DNA from 2 places in the Actinotalea sp. JY-7885 genome. Region 1 is predicted to be linked to the other one. Evidence: predicted binding sites of a transcription regulator. Region 1 holds the regulator's gene; the other holds the start of a gene.

Region 1 (7,465 bases):
CGCCGCCGACGAACATCAGCGCGTCGTTGATGAGCCACGTCGACTCCTTCATCTCCCCGACGTCCACGGTCGAGAACCCGCCGGACCGCGGCATGACGCCGGCGAAGAGCGCGGCGATCACCTTGCCCGACGTGTCCAGGGTGCCGAACGTCGCCCGGTTGCCCCACTCGGACGCGGCGATGAGGACGGTGCCGAGCACGACGAGCGCCCCCGACGTCGTCACCGTGAGCTTGGTGTGCAGGCTCCAGCGCCGCACGTCGCGCCGTCGCTGCACCACGTTGAGGATGACGGGGAAGCCGAGCGACCCGATGAAGACGCCGACGACGATCGGCATCCCGATCCACCAGTCGGACACGAACGGCCCCAGGCCCTCGGCCGTCGGGACGAAGCCGGCGTTGTTGAAGGCCGAGATCGCGTAGAAGACGCCGTGCCACACGGCCTCGCCGAGGTCCTCGCCGACCACCGCGAACCGCGGGATGAGCGCGAGCGCGATGAGCACCTCGAGGGACGTCGACGTCAGGATGACGACGCGCAGGAGCGAGCCCACCTCGCCCAGCCCCGACGAGCGGGTCTCGCTCGCGGTGAGCAGCTTCTGGGTGAGGCCGATGCGCCGGGAGACGGCGATGCCGAGCAGCGAGGCGAGGGTCATCACGCCGAGCCCGCCGACCTTGATCCCGACGAGGATGACCACCTGACCGAACATCGACCAGTAGGTGCCCGTGCTGACGGTCGTCAGACCCGTGACGCAGACGGCGGAGACGGCGGTGAAGACCGCGTCGACGAACGGCGCGCGCTCGCCGCTCGCCGTCGCCTGCGGGAGCAGCAGCAGCACGGTGAAGAGCGCGATGACCGCCGCGAAGACGACCAGCGCGAGCCGTGCCGGGGACTGGCGCGCGGCGCGGTCCACGAACTCCCGGCCGGCGAAGAGCCTGCGGGGCAGCTCCATCCCCGCACCTCCTGGTCCTGGCGGCCGCTGCTCGACGGCCAACTCTGGCACGTCGCGGGCTACGGTGAGGCATGGCGCCCACCCGTTTCGTCTGGTCCGACGCCATGCTCGGGTACGACTTCGGCGAGCAGCACCCGATGAACCCGCTGCGCCTTGACCTGACCTTCCGCCTCGCGCGCGAGCTCGGCGTGCTGGACGCGCCGGGAGTCGAGCTGGTGGGCGCGGAGCCGGCCGACGACGACGTCCTGCTGACGGCGCACGACGCCGCGTACGTCGCGGCCGTCCGGCGCGCGTCGACCACGGGCGAGACCGACCTCGAGCACGGCCTGGGGACGGACGACGACCCGGTGTTCCCGGGCATGCACGAGGCCGCCGCACGCATCGTCGACGGGAGCGTGCGGGCCGCCGAGGCGATCTGGGACGGCGCGTGCGGGCACGCGGTGAACGTCGGGGGCGGGATGCACCACGCCATGGCGGACCACGCGTCGGGGTTCTGCGTCTACAACGACGTCGTCGCGGCCGTGCGGCGCCTGCTCGCGCTCGGGGCGGAGCGCGTCCTGTACGTCGACCTGGACGCGCACCACGGCGACGGCGTCGAGAAGGCCTTCTGGGACGACCCCCGCGTGCTGACCGTCTCCGTGCACGAGAGCGGGCTGTCCCTGTTCCCGGGGAGCGGTCACACCACCGACGTCGGCGGCCCCGACGCGCGCGGCGGTGCCGTGAACGTCGCGCTCCCGGCCGGGACGTCGGACGCGCCGTGGCTGCGCGCGGTCCGCTCGGTCGTGCCGCCGCTGGCGCGGGCGTTCCGCCCCCAGGTGGTCGTCAGCCAGCACGGGTGCGACGCGCACGGCCTGGACCCGCTCACCAACCTCTCGGTGTCCGTCGACGCGCAGCGCGCCGCGGCCGAGCTCGTGCACGACCTCACGCACGAGGTCGCCGACGGGCGCTGGCTCGCCCTCGGCGGCGGGGGGTACGCGGTCGCCCAGGTGGTGCCGCGCGCCTGGACGCACCTGCTCGCCCTCGCGGCGCACGTGCCCGTGCCGGTCGACGCCGCGGTGCCGGAGCGGTGGCGCGAGTACGCGGCCGGGGTGGTCGGCTTCCCCGTGCCCGCGACGATGGGGGACGGCGAGACCGCGCAGCCGCGGCCTTGGAGCGAGGGCTACGACCCGGCCGACGACGTCGACCGGATCATCCTGGCCACGCGCCAGACGGTCTTCCCCTGGTTCGACCTGGACCCGCTGTACGACTGACCGGGTGAGGCGCGGCGTGCTCCTCTTTCACTCCAGCCCCACAGGCCACTACGGTTGGGGCACGCGGCGATCGCCGCACCAGCTCTGCATCCCGTCCGCGCGGCCCGCCGCGTGCGACGGATCTGCTCCGTGAGGGACGAGGCCAGGATGAGTGGTGGTCAGGAGCGGCCACGCCTGCGGTACTTCACCGTCGCGGAGGTGGCCGAGACCATGCGGCTGTCGAAGATGACCGTCTACCGCCTGGTCCACTCCGGGGAGCTGCCGGCCGTGCGGGTCGGACGCTCCTACCGGGTACCGCAGGACGCGCTCGAGGCGTACCTCGCGGCGTCGTCGGTCGAGTCGTCCGACCGCGACCGCATGTCGTCCTGACCCTGCCGGGACCTCTTCCGGCGCGGGCACCTGCCCGGGCACGGTAGAGTGACGGCGGACTTTCCCGAGCGCGGGCTGGTCGGTGGCCGAGAGGCCGCTGACATCACCAGGACCGCCGGCACACCGATCACAGTTGCGAGGACACGTGGGCTCCGTCATCAAGAAGCGCCGCAAGCGCATGGCCAAGAAGAAGCACCGCAAACTGCTGCGCAAGACGCGCCACCAGCGCCGCAACAAGAAGTGAGCGCGCGCCCGCGAGGGCGCTGACGCGAAGGACCTCGACGAGGGCCCGGCTCCGGCCGGGCCCTCGTCGCGTCCGCAGGGTGCGTCGCCGTGGCAGGCGCCGTCGGGCCCCGGAGCCGCGCGGGACCGGTCAGCCGCGCAGCTGGCGGCGGACCGCGCGCAGGATCAGACCGGCGACCCACGCGGCGCCCGCCCCGCTGGCGGTGTACATGCTGCGGCGCGCGGCGGTACGCCGGCGGCCGCGGAACTCGCGCACGGGCCAGCCGACCTTGCGCGCGTGGCGGCGCAGGCGGGCGTCCGGGTTGATCGCGACGGGGTGGCCGACCGAGGACAGGATCGGCACGTCGTTGGTCGAGTCGCCGTAGGCGTACGAGCGCGCCAGGTCGATGTCCTCGCGCCGGGCCAGCTCGGCGACGGCGCTCTCCTTCGCGCGGCCGTGGAGCAGGTCGCCGACGAGGCGGCCGGTGTAGAAGCCGTCGCGGTGCTCGGCGACGGTGCCCAGCGCGCCGGTGACGCCGAGCCGGCGGCCGATCAGCTCGCCGATCTCGACCGGGCTCGCGGTGATGATCCACACCTGGTGGCCGGCCTCGAGGTGGCGGTTGAGGAGCGCCTGGGTGCCGGGGAAGATGCGCAGCGAGAGGACCTCGTCCCACACCTCCTCGCCGATCGCCGCGATCTCGGCCACGGACTTGCCGGCCACGATCGACAGCGCGCGCGAGCGGACCTGGTCGATCTTCTCGACGTCCTCGCCGAACATCAGGTAGTGCGCCTGGTGCAGCGCGAACGTCACGAGGTCCTTGGTGCCGAAGAACCCGCGCCGCCGGAGCCCGACGGCGAGGTGGAAGGCGCTCGCGCCGCGGATGATCGTGTTGTCGAGGTCGAAGAACGCGGCGGTCCTGGCGTCGGCCTCGTCGAGGCTGCGGTGGTGGGCCGCCACGGCGGCCCGACCGGACTCCGCGTCGGAGCCCGGGAGCTCGGATCGTCCCGGTCTCGGCTCGGCCACCCGGTCACTGTAACGACTCCCCTAGGGTTGGGCGCATGAGCGACCGGGTGGGCGAACGGGTGGTCCTCTACGTCCGTTCCGGCTGCCACCTGTGCGAGGTCGCGCGCGACGTCGTCGCCCCCGTGGCCGCCGAGGCGGGCGCCGGGGTGAGCGAGATCGACATCGACACGGCGCCGGACGCCGCGGAGCTGGTGGAGCGCTACGGGGAGCTCGTGCCCGTGGTGGTCGTCGACGGCGTGCAGCAGGGCTACTGGCGGATCGACGCCGGACGCGTGCGGCGCGCGCTCGCGGCGGGTCGCGCATGACGGCACGCCCGGTGCCGGCCTCGACCGTCGCGCGCCTGCCCATCTACCTGCGCGCGCTCGAGCAGCTCGCCGAGCGGGGGGTGGAGCGGACGTCGTCGGGCGAGCTCGCCGAGCTCGCGGGCGTGGGGTCCGCGCAGCTGCGGCGGGACCTGTCCTTCCTCGGCTCGCACGGGGTGCGGGGCGTCGGGTACGAGGTGGACCACCTCGAGGCGCAGGTGGCCGCCGCCCTCGGGCTCATGGGGGACCTCGCCGTCGTCATCGTCGGCCTGGGCAACCTCGGGCACGCGCTCGCCAACTACGTGGCGGGCACCGGCAAGGGCTTCCGGGTCGCGGCGCTCGTGGACACGGGTCCGGACATCGTCGGGACGACCGTGTCCGGGCTGGTGGTCGAGCACGGGCGCGACCTCGAGGACGTCGTGCGGCGCGAGGGCGCGCGCCTCGCGGTCCTGGCGACGCCGGCAGGGGTCGCGCAGGACGTCTGCGACCGCCTCGTCGCCGCGGGCGTGACCGGCATCCTCACCTTCGCGCCGTGCGTGCTCCAGGTCCCGGCCGACGTCGACGTGCGCTCGGTCGACCTCGCCACGGAGCTGCAGATCCTCGCGTTCCACGAGCGCCGCAAGGGCGCCGCGCGCGCCTGAGGCCCGACGGCGCGGGGCCGGACGCGGCCGTGCCCCGCCGGCGGACCGGCGGGGGCGCGGCGTCGAGCCGAGGGCCCGGTCAGGCCTTGACGGCCTCGATCTCGAGCGCGACCTTGACCTTGTCCGAGACGAGCACGCCGCCGGTCTCGAGCGCCGCGTTCCACGTCAGCCCGAAGTCCTTGCGCGACAGCTCGGTCTTCGCGGAGAAGCCGAGGCGGGAGGCGCCGAAGGGGTCGGTGGCCGCGCCGTTGAACTCGACCTCGAGCTCGACCTCGCGCGTGACGCCGTGGATCGTGAGGTCGCCGACCAGCACGTACTCGTCGTCGTCCTCGGCGCGGATCGACGTCGAGGCGAAGGTCCACGTCGGGTACGTCTCGACCTCGAAGAAGTCGGCGCTCTTGAGGTGGCCGTCACGGTTCGTGTCGCGGGTGTCGATCGTCGCCGGGTCGAGCGTGGCGGTGACGCTCGAGGACGCGAGGTCCTCGCCGATGGTCACGGTGCCGTCGGTGATCGCGACGGTGCCGCGGGTCTTGGAGATGCCCGCGTGGCGGACCGTGAAGGACGCCGAGCTGTGCGACGGCTCGATGCTCCAGGTGCCGGTGGTGACGCCGGTCGGCAGGGTGGTCGTGCTCATGGGTGCTCCTCGGTGGTGGTCTGTGGCGGTCGGTCGATTGGTTGAACAATCAACCTCTCGTTGATATTTCTACTACACCCGGGACGGGGGCACAACCGTTCGACCGCCGTCCGCGCGGCCGTCGTGGCACCCTGATCGGGACGGAGGGGGAAGATCATGACGGCTGAGACGCGGACCCGGGCCACGGCCCCGACCGGAGCCGCCGCAGCGCGCACCGCGGCGCCGGGCGCCGACACGACACCTTGGCTCACCGCCGAGCAGCAGCGCGCCTGGCGCGCGTACCTGTCCGGGACCGCCCGGGTCGCCGAGGCGCTCACGCGCCAGCTCGACCAGGACTGCGGCCTGTCGCTGAGCGAGTACGAGATCCTCGTCCGGCTCTCCGAGGTCCCGGACCGCACCCTGCGGATGTCGGAGCTCGCCTCCTCGCTCGTCCACTCCCGCAGCCGCCTCACCCACACCGTCACGCGGCTCGAGCGGCGCGGCGTGGTGCGCCGCGAGAACTGCCTCGTCGACGGCCGGGGCGTCAACTGCGTCATGACCGACGACGGCTACGCGCTCCTCGTCGAGGCGGCGCCCGGGCACGTGCGCGCCGTGCGCGCCAACCTCGTCGAGCTGCTCAGCGACGAGCAGATGGTGGCGCTGGGTGCCGCGATGGAGCGCCTGGCCGCGGGCCCCGACGACGCCTGAGCGCGCCACCGGGCGGGGGTCGCACCGGGCACCCCCGCGGATGGGCGAGAATCGACGCATGCCGACGACCACCGTCCACCTCATGCGCCACGGCGAGGTGCACAACCCTGACGGCGTCCTCTACGGCCGGCTGACCGGGTTCCGCCTGTCCGAGCGGGGCGTGGCCATGGCCGAGCGCATCGCCGCCCACCTCGCGGGGGAGGGACCGCTGGGCGAGCCGCGGCACGACGTCGTGCACGTCGTGGCCTCGCCGCTGCAGCGCGCGCAGGAGACCGCCGCCCCCATCGCCGCCGCCTTCGGCCTCGACGTCGCGAGCGACGAGCGGCTGCTCGAGGCGAAGAACCACTTCGAGGGCAAGACCTTCGGCGTGGGGGACGGGTCGCTGCGGCGCCCCGCGCACTGGCCCTACCTCTGGAACCCGTTCCGGCCCTCGTGGGGCGAGCCGTACCGCGAGCAGGTCGCGCGCATGCTCGCCGGCGTCGCCGCCGCGCGGGACGCCGCCGCCGGGCACGAGGCCGTGGTCGTGAGCCACCAGCTGCCGATCTGGGTCACGCGCCAGGCGCTCCAGGGGCGGCGCCTGTGGCACGACCCGCGCAAGCGGGAGTGCTCCGTCGCCTCCCTGACCTCGCTGCACTACGACGGGGACCGGCTCACCGGGATCACGTACGCCGAGCCCGCGGGCGACCTCCTGCCGCGCGTGAAGACGGTCCCGGGGGCGTGATGCGGAGCTCCGCGCGCGCCGCCGGCCTCGTCGGCGTCGCCCTGCTGCTGGCCGGGTGCGGCCCGAGCGTGGACGGCGGCTGGACCGAGGACGGCGGCGAGGCCGGCTACGTCTCGGGCGACGAGTCCGTCACCACGTGGCCCGCCGACGACCGCGAGGGCCCGGTGGAGGTCGCCGGCACCGACTACAGCGGCGCCGCGATCGACATCGCGCAGTGGCGCGGCGACGTCGTCGTGCTCAACACCTGGTACGCGGAGTGCCCGCCGTGCCGCGCCGAGGCGCCGGACCTGGTGGCGATCGCCGAGGACTACGCCGACCAGGGGGTGCGCCTGCTCGGCATCAACACGACCGACGACGCCGGCGCCGCCCAGGCCTTCGAGCGCACGTTCGCGGTGCCGTACCCCTCCCTCGACGACGCGCAGAGCCACGCCGTCGCGAGCCTCTCGGGGGTCGTGCCGCTGCGCGCCGTGCCCACCACGGTGATCCTGGACCGCGAGGGCGACGTGGCCGCGCGCATCCTCGGCAAGGCCGACGGCTCGACGCTGCGTGCCGTCATCGACGACCTGCTCGCCGAGCCCGCCTGAGCATGGGCGACGTCACGGGGACGGTCCTCGGCGGCTCCATGCTGCTGGCGATCCCGCTCGCGCTCCTCGCGGGGCTGGTGTCGTT
Region 2 (7,465 bases), on a different contig from region 1:
CGCGCCGACCGCGGCCAGCGCGTCGACGCCCAGCACGCGCCCGACCACGATGGCGTCGGCGACGTGGTAGAGCTGCTGGACGACGTTGCCGATGAGCAGCGGTACGGCGAAGACGAGGATGACGTGCCAGGGGCGGCCGGTGGTCAGCACCTTGGGCATGGGGGAGAGCTCCCGAACAGGGACGGGCGGGCGAGCCGGGGGGCGGGCGCGCGGACGGAGCAGGGGCACGCTGGGGACGGCCGTGCGGAGGGGGGTCGTGACATGCGGCCGTCCGGTCACCCGAGGCGCGTCGCACCGAGAATCGTAACGATGCGATCGGCATGATCCGACACGTGATGAGGGCATGGCGCTGTTCGTCCCGTCACAGCGCCAAGCGGCCGCCGCCGCCCCCGCCCTCGCGCCGCCTGCGCCCGCCCGCCGTCGCTCGTGGGTGACCGTGGTCTGCTGGTAGAGCGCCAGCCGGGGCCGACCGTCGACGACCGTGTAGACGCTCGTCATCAACGCGGTGAACGGTTCACCCTGGCCGGGTCTCGACGCAGATGCTCGATAGACGAGAGCCGCGCTCGTCTCACCGATCGCGATGTGCTGAGCCTCCTCGATCGAGTAGGAGGACCATGCGGGAGACCCGTTGAGGGTGGCCGCGACGGTGGATCGGTCGAGGACCATCCCGTTCACGAGCACCATGACGGCGCTCTCGGTCATGAGGTCGCCGTAGGGGATCCGGACCGTCGCCGACTCCCAGGAAACTCCCAGGCACGCCCCAGCGGTGCCCGAGGTTGGCGCGGTCTCATGGATCCAACGACCGAGGGAGGACCCATGACGACACCACAGCAGCACCCCGAGCCCCGCGCCGACCAGACGGCGCCCCAGGCCCCCCAGACCCAGGCCCCGCACACGCCGTCGCGGCCCGTCACCACGCGCCCCGGCTGGTGGCCGGTCGTCGGCGTCGCCGCCGGCACGGCGCTCGTCGCGAGCCTGGCGACGTTCGGCGTCACCGCGGCGCTGGACGACGACGGCTCCGCCGCCCGGCCCGCCTCGGTGGCGAGCCTCGGCCGCGACGAGTCGTCCACGACCGTCCCCGTCGCGGGCTCCTCGTCGCAGGACCCGGACTGGCAGGCGGTGGCCGACGCCGTCCGCGACTCCGTGGTGGCGATCGACGTCCGCACCCAGAGCGGCAGCGGCACCGGCTCCGGTGTCGTGGTCGACGCGGAGGGCCACGTGCTCACCAACGACCACGTCGTCGGTGACGCGGTGGACGGCGGCCTGCGCGTGACGCTCGCGGACGGTCGCGTCTACGAGGCCACGATCGTCGGCCTCGACCCGACGACCGACCTCGCCGTCATCCAGATCCAGGGCGCCCCGGACGACCTGGTCCCCGCCGTCCTCGGCGACTCGGACGAGCTCGTCGTCGGTGAGGGCGTCATGGCCGTCGGCAACCCCCTCGGCCTGGACAGCACCGTGACGACCGGCATCGTCTCCGCGCTCGACCGACCCGTCTCGACGACCGGCGGCGACGACGAGACGGTCGTGACGAACGCGATCCAGATCGACGCCGCGGTCAACCCGGGCAACAGCGGTGGTCCGCTGTTCAACGCCTCGGGCGAGGTCGTCGGCATCACGTCCTCGATCGCCACGCTCTCGAGCGGCGGCCAGGGCGGCTCCATCGGCCTCGGCTTCGCGATCCCCGCGAACCTCGCCGACCGCATCGGCGCCGAGCTCATCGAGGACGGCACCGCCGAGCACGCCTTCCTGGGTGTCGCGCTCAGCGACGGCACCGCCACGGCCGAGGACGTCACGCGCCGCGGTGCGGTGGTGGAGCAGGTGACGGCCGGTTCCCCCGCGGCCGACGCCGAGCTCGCCACCGGCGACGTCGTCGTGGCGATCGACGGTCAGCCGGTCAGCGGCGCCGAGTCGCTCACGGCCTTCGTCCGCGCGCTCCCGGCCGGCACCGAGGTCACCCTGACGGTGGTGCGCGACGGCGAGGCGCTCGACGTCCCGCTCACCCTCGCGACGCGCGAGGAGAAGTCGGCCACGCCGAACCAGGAGCAGGAGCAGGAGCAGGGCGACCGCGACCGCCGGCCCCGCGGCGACCTCTTCGACCGCCGCTCCGGCTCGCAGGGCGAGCAGGGCGGCCAGAGCGAGCAGGGACAGCGCGGCTGACGAGCCCGCACGACTGACGCGATCGGCTCAGGCCGACCACGGACCGGCCCGGCCCGACGTTCCCCCCGACGTCGGGCCGGGCCCTCGCGCGTCTCGGGGGAGCCGGCGCCGGCCGGCGAGGCGTGCGCTCAGCCGTCGCCGAGCGCGTGCCGCATCGGCTCGAGCTTGGCCTCGGACTCGGCCAGCTCGGCGGCCGGCTCGGACGCCGCGACGATGCCGCAGCCGGCGAACAGGCGCAGGCGGTGCGGGTCGTCCGGGTCGAGCTCCGCCGAGCGCAGCGCGATGCCCCACTCGCCGTCGCCGTCCGTGCCGACCCAGCCCACCGGACCGGCGTAGCGGCCGCGGTCCATGCCCTCGATCCGGTCGATCAGCTCGCAGGCCGCCGCGGTCGGCGTCCCGGCCACGGCCGCGGTGGGGTGCAGCGCCGCGGCGAGCGCGAGGCTGGACGGCGGGCCGTCCTCGCCGTCGGTCCGCAGCACGGCGGTCACGTCCGTGGCCAGGTGCAGCACGTTCGGCAGGTGCAGCACGTACGGCGTCTCGGGCACGTTGGCGGACGAGCAGAACGGCTCCAGCGCGTGGGTGAGCGACTCCACCGCGTACTCGTGCTCCTCCAGGTCCTTGGAGGAGTGCGCGAGCGTCGCCGCGCGCGTCAGGTCGGCCGCGTCGTCGCCCGTGCGCCGGATGGTCCCCGCGAGCACGCGTGAGGTGACCAGCCCTTTCTCGCTGCGCAGCAGCAGCTCGGGCGTCGCGCCGACGATGCCGTCCACGGCGAACGTCCAGCACGACGGGTAGTCGGCCGCGAGGCGGCGCAGCACCCAGCGCTGGTCGAGCGGCTCCGTCGTGCGGGCGACGACGTCGCGCGCGAGCACGACCTTGTCCAGCTCGCCCGCGCGGATCCGCTCCACGGCCTGGGCGACCGCCTCCTGCCAGTCCTCGCTCGCGAGCGCCCCGTCGGTGTAGCGGACGGGCCCCGGCGCCGCGGCGGGGGCCAGCGGGCGGGGCCGCACCGTCCCGGGCGCCGCGCCGACGTCGATCGTCGTCACCCACGCCGTGCCTCCCCGGCGGCCGACCACGACGGCGGGCACCACGAGCGTGCTCGCCGCGCGCGAGCCGGCGGCGAAGGCGAAGGAGCCGAACGCGACCGGTCCGGTCCCCGGGACGCGCACCTCGTCGCGCACCACCGCGTGCGCCGCGGCCGTGCGCCAGGCGGCCTCCGCCAGCGCGAACCGGTCGGGTCCGTACGACGTCGTGCGTGCCACCTCGCCCCACGCGACGAGGCCGTCGCCGCGCCGCAGCCAGCTGAGGCCGCCCTCGGCGGGAAGGAGCGCGGTGAGGTCGTCGGGCAGGGTGTCGGCGTCGACCCGGACCGTCCGCGCGACGAGGGGCTGGGGGAGGGTGGCGGCGGTCCCGGCGGGGGTGTGCGGCGTCGCGTCGTCGCCCGCACGGGCTGCGCGCAGGTCGGGGCTCATCGCCCCCCAGCGTATGCCGCGCGGCCGGTGCCGCCCGCCGCGGCGACCCCGGCGACCTGAGAGGATGTCCGCCATGCCCCGCGCCAGCCTGGACAAGCAGCCGCACGAGGTCGCCGCGATGTTCGACCACATCGCGCGGCGGTACGACCTCACCAACGACGTCATCTCGCTGGGCCAGGACCGCCGGTGGCGCACGGCCACCATCCGCGCGGTCGACGCGTGGCCGGGCGACGTCGTGCTCGACCTCGCGGCCGGCACGGGCACGTCGAGCGAGCCGTTCGACGCCGCGGGCGTGCGCGTGGTCCCGTGCGACTTCTCGGTCGGGATGCTCGAGGTCGGCAAGCGCCGCCGCCCGGACCTGCCGTTCACGGCGGGCGACGCGACGCGCCTGCCGTTCGCGGACGCGTCCTTCGACGCGGTGACGATCTCCTTCGGCCTGCGCAACGTCGTCGACACGCGCGCGGCGCTGACCGAGATGCTGCGCGTGACCAAGCCGGGCGGCCGCGTCGTGGTGTGCGAGTTCTCGCGGCCCACGTTCGCGCCGTTCCGCACCGTGTACCTGGAGTACCTCATGCGGGCCCTGCCGCCCGTCGCGCGCGCGGTGTCGAAGGAGCCGGACGCCTACGTCTACCTCGCCGAGTCGATCCAGGAGTGGCCGGACCAGGACGCCCTCGGCCGCCTCATGCGCGAGGCGGGCTGGGCCGACGTGGCCTACCGCAACCTCACGGGCGGCGTCGTCGCGCTCCACCGCGCGACGCGGCCGTAGGGACCCTCCGGGCCCGACCCGGCAAGCAAGGTAAGCCTTCGCAGACACGGTCTCGGGCGGTAGTTAGACTGGGCCGACCGGTTAGTGAATCCCTTCACAAAGACGAGGCAGGGCGTGGGGACGCAGCGCGAGCACGATGACGCAGACGTCATCGTCGTCGGCGCAGGTCCGGCCGGATCCACCGCCGCCTACTACCTCGCGGTCGCGGGCCTCGACGTCCTCGTGCTGGAGAAGACCGCGTTCCCCCGCGAGAAGGTCTGCGGCGACGGCTTCACGCCGCGCTCCGTGCGCGAGCTCGTCGCGATGGGCGTGCCCATGCGCGAGGAGGACGGCTGGATCCGCAACAAGGGCCTGCGCGTCTACGGGGGCGGGCACCGCATCGAGCTGCCCTGGCCGGAGACGGACACGTTCCCGAGCTACGGCGTGAGCCGCACCCGCAAGGACTTCGACGACACGCTCGCCCGTCACGCCCGCGCCGCCGGCGCGACGATCGTCGAGCAGATGAACGTCACGGGCCCGGTGCTGCACGAGCGCACGGGCCGCGTGGTCGGCGTCACCGCCCGCCCCGTCGACGCCGCCGGCCGCCGCGCGGGTGACGAGGTCACGTACCGCGCGCCCGTGGTCATCGCCGCCGACGGCGTCTCGGCCCGCCTCGCGCTCGCGCTCGGCATCGAGAAGAACCCGAACCGCCCCATGGGCGTCGCCGTGCGGACGTACTACCAGACGCCCCGGCACGACGACGACTGGATGGAGAGCTGGCTCGAGCTCTGGGACGGCAAGCCCGGGGAGTCGAACCTGCTGCCGGGCTACGGCTGGATCTTCGGGCTCGGCGACGGGACCGCGAACGTGGGCCTCGGCAGCGTCAGCTCCCGCGCCACCGCCACGAAGATCGACTACAAGGACCTCCTGCAGCGCTGGGTCGCGAACACCCCCGCCGAGTGGGGCTTCACGCCCGAGAACCAGGTGGGTCCCGTGCGCAGCGCGGCGCTGCCGATGGGCTTCAACCGCAAGCCGCACTACACGCGCGGGCTCATGCTCGTGGGCGACGCGGGCGGCATGGTCAGCCCGTTCAACGGCGAGGGCATCGCGTACGCGATGCAGGCCGCCCGTCGCGCCGCCGAGGTCGTCGCGCAGGCGCACTCGCGCGGCACGGCCGCCGAGCGCGAGCGCACGCTCGCCAGCTACCCGCGGATCATGTCGGACGAGCTCGGCGGCTACTACACGCTCGGCCGCGTCTTCGTGAAGCTCATCGAGCACCCCGAGGTCATGCGCGTGTGCACGCGCTACGGCCTGCCGCGGCCCGCGCTGATGCGCCTCGTCCTCAAGCTGCTCTCCGACGTGTGGGAGCCTCGCGGGGGCGACCTGTCCGACCGCTTCATCCACGCACTGACCCGGATTGCGCCGGCCGCATGAGCGCACGAGACTCAGCGGAGGCTGCGACCGTCCCGCCGCACCGGAGGGCACGATGACCAACCCGTACATCCCGATCCTGGCCCTCATGGGCGTCGCCGCGGTCCTCGCCCTCGGTGGCGTCGGCGCGAGCGCGATCATCGGGCCGAAGCGCTACAACCGCGCCAAGCTCGAGGCCTACGAGTGCGGCATCGACCCGACGCCGGGCGCCGTCGGCGGCGGTCGCTTCCCGATCAAGTACTACCTCGTCGCGATGACCTTCATCATCTTCGACATCGAGGTCGTGTTCATGTACCCCTGGGCCGTCGCGTTCCAGGAGCTCGCCATGTTCGGCGTGATCGCCATGATGACGTTCCTCGTCCTGATCACCGTGCCGTTCGTCTACGAGTGGCGCCGCGGCGGGTTCGAGTGGGACTGAGCCCCGACCGGGCCGGCGGAGCACCGACCGCCCGACCGCTGACCGTCGCACGGCCCCGGGCCGCCGCGAACCGAGCTGACTGAGAGGAGGGGAGCCATGGGCATCGAAGAGGCACCGTCCGGCTTCCTGCTGGCCTCCATCGAGGACCTCGCGGGGTTGATCCGCAAGGCGTCGCTGTGGCCGGTGACGTTCGGCCTGGCCTGCTGCGCCATCGAGATGATGGCCGCCGGCACGGCGCGCTACGACCTCTCGCGCTTCGGCATGGAGGTCTTCCGCGCGTCGCCGCGCCAGGCCGACCTCATGATCGTCGCCGGGCGCGTCAGCCAGAAGATGGCCCCCGTCGTGCGCCAGGTCTACGACCAGATGTCGGAGCCCAAGTGGGTGCTCTCGATGGGCGTGTGCGCGTCCTCGGGCGGCATGTTCAACAACTACGCCATCGTCCAGGGTGTCGACCACATCGTCCCGGTGGACATCTACCTGCCCGGCTGCCCGCCGCGTCCGGAGATGCTCATCAACGCGATCCTCGCCCTGCACGAGCAGATCCAGTCGTCGCCGCTCGGCGTCAACCGCGAGGAGGCGGCGCGCGCCGCCGAGGCCGCGGCGCTCGAGGCCACGCCGACGTCGCAGATGAAGGGCCTCCTGCGGTGACCGACGCCCCGAAGGACCAGCACGTGACCGGCGACACCGCCTCGGCCCAGGCCGGCGCGTCCCAGGTCGCGAAGGACGCGGCGGCCGGCGTGAAGGGCACGCCCGTCGTGGGCACCGCGTCCCCCGAGACCGCGCAGAAGGCGACCGAGACCGCGCAGGAGGGTGCCGGGCAGAACCTGGCGGCCCCGGCGGGTGCGGCCACGCCGCAGCTCGAGATCATCGCCGTCCGGGAGGGCATGTTCGGCCCCCAGGACTCCGGCGACACGTCCGGCTTCGGCGGCCTGGTCAAGACGATCGCCATGCCCGGCCCGAGCGAGCGTCCCTACGGCTCGTACTTCGACGAGGTCGTCGACATCCTCGCCGAGGTGCTCGAGGAGGGCGGCACGCCCTTCGACGCGGCGATCGAGAAGGTCGTCGTCGACCGCGACGAGCTGACGCTGTACGTCCACCGCGAGCACATCGTCACGGTCTGCCAGGCGCTGCGCGACGACCAGGACCTGCGGTTCGAGCTCGGCCTCGGCGTCTCGGGCGTGCACTACCCGCACGACACGGGCCGCGAGCTGCACGCCGTCTACCAGCTGCGCTCGGTCACGC

Evidence for each region. The regulator Rex, encoded in region 1, represses fermentation and respiration genes when NADH is low (regulators of the CRP and FNR family bind a similar motif). The targets are predictions, from matches to a motif close to CTTGTGAANNNNTTCACAAG.
Region 2: IDM29_RS09080 (geranylgeranyl reductase family protein) is a predicted target of Rex. The motif match lies at 4,477-4,496, and genes of this name have one in related genera.

The regions. Positions count from the first base shown of each region.
Region 1 covers NZ_JACEXH010000008.1:3,948-11,412, reverse strand. The annotation lists gene IDM29_RS01840 (TrkH family potassium uptake protein) at 1-946, opposite strand, end outside; gene IDM29_RS01835 (acetoin utilization protein AcuC) at 1,018-2,196, shown strand; gene IDM29_RS01830 (helix-turn-helix domain-containing protein) at 2,344-2,565, shown strand; gene IDM29_RS01825 (30S ribosomal protein bS22) at 2,711-2,809, shown strand; gene IDM29_RS01820 (HAD-IB family hydrolase) at 2,939-3,811, opposite strand; gene IDM29_RS01815 (glutaredoxin family protein) at 3,847-4,116, shown strand; gene IDM29_RS01810 (redox-sensing transcriptional repressor Rex) at 4,113-4,754, shown strand; gene IDM29_RS01805 (YceI family protein) at 4,834-5,388, opposite strand; gene IDM29_RS01800 (MarR family winged helix-turn-helix transcriptional regulator) at 5,545-6,075, shown strand; gene IDM29_RS01795 (histidine phosphatase family protein) at 6,134-6,796, shown strand; gene IDM29_RS01790 (TlpA disulfide reductase family protein) at 6,796-7,380, shown strand; gene IDM29_RS01785 (cytochrome c biogenesis CcdA family protein) at 7,383-7,465, shown strand, end outside.
Region 2 covers NZ_JACEXH010000079.1:2,449-9,913, forward strand. The annotation lists gene IDM29_RS09060 (MATE family efflux transporter) at 1-159, opposite strand, end outside; partial or broken gene IDM29_RS17775 (DUF4440 domain-containing protein) at 526-702, opposite strand; gene IDM29_RS09065 (S1C family serine protease) at 817-2,160, shown strand; gene IDM29_RS09070 (isochorismate synthase MenF) at 2,289-3,629, opposite strand; gene IDM29_RS09075 (demethylmenaquinone methyltransferase) at 3,703-4,395, shown strand; gene IDM29_RS09080 (geranylgeranyl reductase family protein) at 4,510-5,808, shown strand; gene IDM29_RS09085 (NADH-quinone oxidoreductase subunit A) at 5,861-6,223, shown strand; gene IDM29_RS09090 (NADH-quinone oxidoreductase subunit B family protein) at 6,320-6,871, shown strand; gene IDM29_RS09095 (NADH-quinone oxidoreductase subunit C) at 6,979-7,465, shown strand, end outside.